DNA from 2 places in the Lysinibacillus sp. FSL W8-0992 genome. Region 1 is predicted to be linked to the other one. Evidence: a T-box and tRNA genes for the amino acid it is inferred to sense, from the RefSeq annotation. Region 1 holds a T-box; the other holds one or more tRNA genes.
What was found. The T-box of region 1 lies ahead of argS (arginine--tRNA ligase). A T-box ahead of a tRNA ligase gene usually reads a tRNA of that ligase, here a tRNA-Arg.
Positions count from the first base shown of each region.

Region 1 (2,168 bases):
CGACACCTACTTGCTTAGCAACCAGTTCTTTATTTTGTAAATTTGGATTTTTCAATTGGATATTTTGTTTAGCCGCCTCTATAGCTTCAGTCAACACGTCATTGAGTAAAACAACCTTTCCTTTACGCGTTGACATTTTTTTGCCCTCTTTTAAGATCATCCCAAAAGCTACATGACTTAAATCTTTCGCCCATTCATAACCCATTTTCTCCACCACATTAAATAACTGTTTAAAATGCAGTGTTTGTTCATGTCCTACAATATAAAATATTTTTTTAGGATGATATTGTTGTATACGATAAAAGGCAGCTGCTAAATCACGTGTTGCATAAAGTGTCGCGCCGTCTGTTTTAGTAATAATACAAGGAGGCATTTCCTCTAATTCAACAACATAAGCACCTTCTGATAATGTCAGCAACCCTTTTGTTTGTAATTCATTTACTACATTTTGCATTTTATCATTATAGAAAGCTTCCCCATCGTAAGCATCAAATTTAATTCCAAGAAGCTGATAAAGTGTTATGAATTCTTCCAATGAAACATCTCTAAACCATTGCCAAAGCTTAAGTGCCTCATCATCCTTATCCTCTAACGATTTAAATGCAGCTCGCGCTTGCTCAATTAGAGTAGAATCTTTTTCCGCTTCTTCATGAAACTTCACATAAATTTTCAATAGTTCTTTAATAGGTGCAGCTTTAATTGTCTGTTGATTTCCCCAATGTCTATAAGCCACAATTAGTTTTCCAAACTGTGTTCCCCAGTCCCCCAAATGATTAATGCGAATGGCATTATAGCCATTTTTCTCAGCGATATTGGCGAGTGCATTACCAATGACCGTTGAGCGCAAATGACCCATAGAAAAAGGCTTCGCAATATTTGGAGAAGAAAAATCGAACACAACATTGCCTTTATTTATTGGGCTCGCTCCATATAATTTTTGTTCTTTCATTATTTTGCTTAGTATTTGTTGTGTAATGATATGTTGATTTAAAAATAAATTGATATATCCGCCAACTATTTCAATCGACTGAATCAAATCACACGTTAAATTTTTTTGAATTTCAGATGCAATTATTTGAGGAGATTTTCCAAGCTCTTTAGCCAGTTTAAAACATGGTAATGAAAAATCACCAAGGTCTACATGTTTAGGTTTTTCAAGTAATTTTTCAATCTCTTCTACTTTCACTTGATATTTGAGCGCTATAGCAATACTTTTCGCAATTTGTGAATTCATTTGTCCATTTCCCCCTTTTACAAAATAAAAAAAGCCCTCGTCTCAATAAGAGACGAGAGCATAGATTCCCGTGGTACCACTCTAGTTGCCATCATTATGACCACTTTCTATTGTTAACGAGGTGACTCCCCGATATTCTCTACTGACATTTCGAGAAACTTCTCCAAAGTGCGTTTCATTCATACGGTCTGCATTAGGCTTCCACCATCCCTAATTCGCTTAGCAGCACAAAATGAATTACTTTCTTTTTCACAGAATTTAGCAGCTATTGATTTTGGAATATTCTATATTATCCAATCTTGAAAGTCAACTTCAACATTATTTTTTCTTCTAAAATGAATATTTGTATCTTTATTCAGTGATAATCAACGACTTGTACTAGTGATTGCACTATTAGATACATTACTATTATCGGTAAACGTTGATGTCATAATGTTTATAGACTATGGAACATATTTCATGATATACTAAAGCCATTGTGAAAAAAGGAGGAACTTGCATGATTCAAGTAAGTAATGTAGGTCTTCGCTATGGCGATCGTAAACTATTTGAAGACGTAAATATAAAATTCAACCCTGGAAATTGCTACGGTTTAATCGGGGCAAATGGGGCAGGAAAATCAACATTCCTAAAAATTCTTTCTGGTGAAATTGAAGCACAAGAAGGAAATGTATCAATGGGTAAGGACGAACGTTTATCTGTCCTTAAACAAAATCACTTTGAATACGATGAGCATACAGTGCTTGATACTGTTATTATGGGTAACAAACGCCTATATGATGTAAAAAATGAAAAAGATGCTATTTATGCAAAAGAAGATTTCTCTGATGAAGATGGCATGCGTGCTGCTGAATTAGAAGGTGAATTTGCGGAGCTAAACGGTTGGGAAGCTGAATCAGAAGCAGCAACATTATTAAACGGTTTAGGCATCTCA
Region 1 is NZ_JBBOZQ010000001.1:3,115,824-3,117,991, reverse strand. Features, by position in the region: gene argS (arginine--tRNA ligase) at 1-1,234, opposite strand, end outside; T-box leader at 1,280-1,496, opposite strand; gene NSQ74_RS15730 (ABC-F family ATP-binding cassette domain-containing protein) at 1,734-2,168, shown strand, end outside.

Region 2 (2,168 bases), 1.2 Mb from region 1:
ATAAATTGGAAACCGAAAATAGTCTAGTGATGATGGCAAAGAGGTCACACCCGTTCCCATACCGAACACGGAAGTTAAGCTCTTTAGCGCCGATGGTAGTTGGGGGCTTCCCCCTGTGAGAGTAGGACGTCGCTAGGCATAATACCCAGGAGGATTAGCTCAGCTGGGAGAGCATCTGCCTTACAAGCAGAGGGTCGGCGGTTCGAGCCCGTCATCCTCCACCATATGCCGGTTTAGCTCAGCAGGTAGAGCAACTGACTTGTAATCAGTAGGTCGTGGGTTCGATTCCTATAGCCGGCACCATTTTTTTGAGCCATTAGCTCAGTTGGTAGAGCATCTGACTTTTAATCAGAGGGTCGAAGGTTCGAGTCCTTCATGGCTCACCATTTAAATTGCCAACAATAATATGCGGGTGTGGCGGAATTGGCAGACGCACTAGACTTAGGATCTAGCGCCGCGAGGCGTGGGGGTTCGACTCCCTTCACCCGCACCATTTATTTTAATTTCATAATTGCCAGGATAAATAATCTTATGCACATGCGGAAGTAGTTCAGTGGTAGAACACCACCTTGCCAAGGTGGGGGTCGCGAGTTCGAACCTCGTCTTCCGCTCCAAATGTGCCGGGGTGGCGGAACTGGCAGACGCACAGGACTTAAAATCCTGCGGTAGGTGACTACCGTGCCGGTTCGATTCCGGCCCTCGGCACCATTTTTAAAATATTAAGCGCCCGTAGCTCAATTGGATAGAGCGTCTGACTACGGATCAGAAGGTTGTGGGTTCGACTCCTGCCGGGCGCGCCAATAAATGAACGGGAAGTAGCTCAGCTTGGTAGAGCACTTGGTTTGGGACCAAGGGGTCGCAGGTTCGAATCCTGTCTTCCCGACCATTTCCTAGTAACATGAATTTATGGGGCCTTAGCTCAGCTGGGAGAGCGCCTGCCTTGCACGCAGGAGGTCAGCGGTTCGATCCCGCTAGGCTCCACCATAATTTATAACCAGTATAAAGATCCTGGCGGTGTAGCTCAGCTGGCTAGAGCATTCGGTTCATACCCGAAAGGTCGTGGGTTCGACTCCCTCCGCCGCCATCTTAAAGGACCTTTAGCTCAGTTGGTTAGAGCAGACGGCTCATAACCGTCCGGTCGCAGGTTCGAGTCCTGCAAGGTCCACCATTTATATAATGTTACGGAGGTATACCCAAGTTCGGCTGAAGGGATCGGTCTTGAAAACCGACAGGCGGGTAACACCGCGCGGGGGTTCGAATCCCTCTACCTCCTCCAGTTTTTATTTTGTAAATGGTGTGCTAACAACTCGATATAAATGAATATTATTTTCGCGGGGTGGAGCAGTGGTAGCTCGTCGGGCTCATAACCCGAAGGTCGTTGGTTCAAATCCGGCCCCCGCAACCAAATGGTCCCGTGGTGTAGCGGTTAACATGCCTGCCTGTCACGCAGGAGATCGCCGGTTCGATCCCGGTCGGGACCGCCATTTTTAAATAAGTTGATAGCTTAGTAAGAAGTATATGGGTCAGTAGCTCAGTTGGTAGAGCATTAGATTGAAGCTCTAAGTGTCGGCGGTTCGATTCCGTCCTGACCCACCATATACGCGGGTGTAGTTTAATGGTAAAACCTCAGCCTTCCAAGCTGATGTCGTGAGTTCGATTCTCATCACCCGCTCCAAATGGGCCTATAGCTCAGCTGGTTAGAGCGCACGCCTGATAAGCGTGAGGTCGATGGTTCGAGTCCATTTAGGCCCACCATTATTCCGAAGTAGCTCAGTTGGTAGTAGCACCTGACTGTTAATCAGGTTGTCGCAGGTTCGAGTCCTGCCTTCGGAGCCATTTTTTTATTTGTGGGGAAGTACTCAAGAGGCTGAAGAGGCGCCCCTGCTAAGGGTGTAGGTCGGGTAACCGGCGCGAGGGTTCAAATCCCTCCTTCTCCGCCATTGGCCCCTTGGTCAAGCGGTTAAGACACCGCCCTTTCACGGCGGTAACACGGGTTCGAATCCCGTAGGGGTCATACTAAAACGCAGTAAATGTGAACATCACATTTGCTGCGTTTTTTTTTGCTAGAGTGAAAGTTTGAGAGCTAAATATAAGTGAGATTTCAGTACTTACGATTTATACATAATATCATCTACTGTTGCGCATACTATTATTCTTTTTAATTGAAT
Region 2 is NZ_JBBOZQ010000001.1:1,880,782-1,882,949, forward strand. Features, by position in the region: rRNA gene rrf (5S ribosomal RNA) at 23-138, shown strand; tRNA gene NSQ74_RS09315 (tRNA-Val) at 149-224, shown strand; tRNA gene NSQ74_RS09320 (tRNA-Thr) at 228-303, shown strand; tRNA gene NSQ74_RS09325 (tRNA-Lys) at 311-386, shown strand; tRNA gene NSQ74_RS09330 (tRNA-Leu) at 409-493, shown strand; tRNA gene NSQ74_RS09335 (tRNA-Gly) at 540-614, shown strand; tRNA gene NSQ74_RS09340 (tRNA-Leu) at 620-708, shown strand; tRNA gene NSQ74_RS09345 (tRNA-Arg) at 724-800, shown strand; tRNA gene NSQ74_RS09350 (tRNA-Pro) at 810-886, shown strand; tRNA gene NSQ74_RS09355 (tRNA-Ala) at 909-984, shown strand; tRNA gene NSQ74_RS09360 (tRNA-Met) at 1,011-1,084, shown strand; tRNA gene NSQ74_RS09365 (tRNA-Ile) at 1,092-1,168, shown strand; tRNA gene NSQ74_RS09370 (tRNA-Ser) at 1,184-1,276, shown strand; tRNA gene NSQ74_RS09375 (tRNA-Met) at 1,331-1,405, shown strand; tRNA gene NSQ74_RS09380 (tRNA-Asp) at 1,409-1,484, shown strand; tRNA gene NSQ74_RS09385 (tRNA-Phe) at 1,521-1,596, shown strand; tRNA gene NSQ74_RS09390 (tRNA-Gly) at 1,602-1,675, shown strand; tRNA gene NSQ74_RS09395 (tRNA-Ile) at 1,679-1,755, shown strand; tRNA gene NSQ74_RS09400 (tRNA-Asn) at 1,760-1,836, shown strand; tRNA gene NSQ74_RS09405 (tRNA-Ser) at 1,850-1,940, shown strand; tRNA gene NSQ74_RS09410 (tRNA-Glu) at 1,943-2,014, shown strand.
Region 2: it has a tRNA-Arg gene. The T-box ahead of argS (arginine--tRNA ligase) is inferred to sense a tRNA for this amino acid. The anticodon was not compared.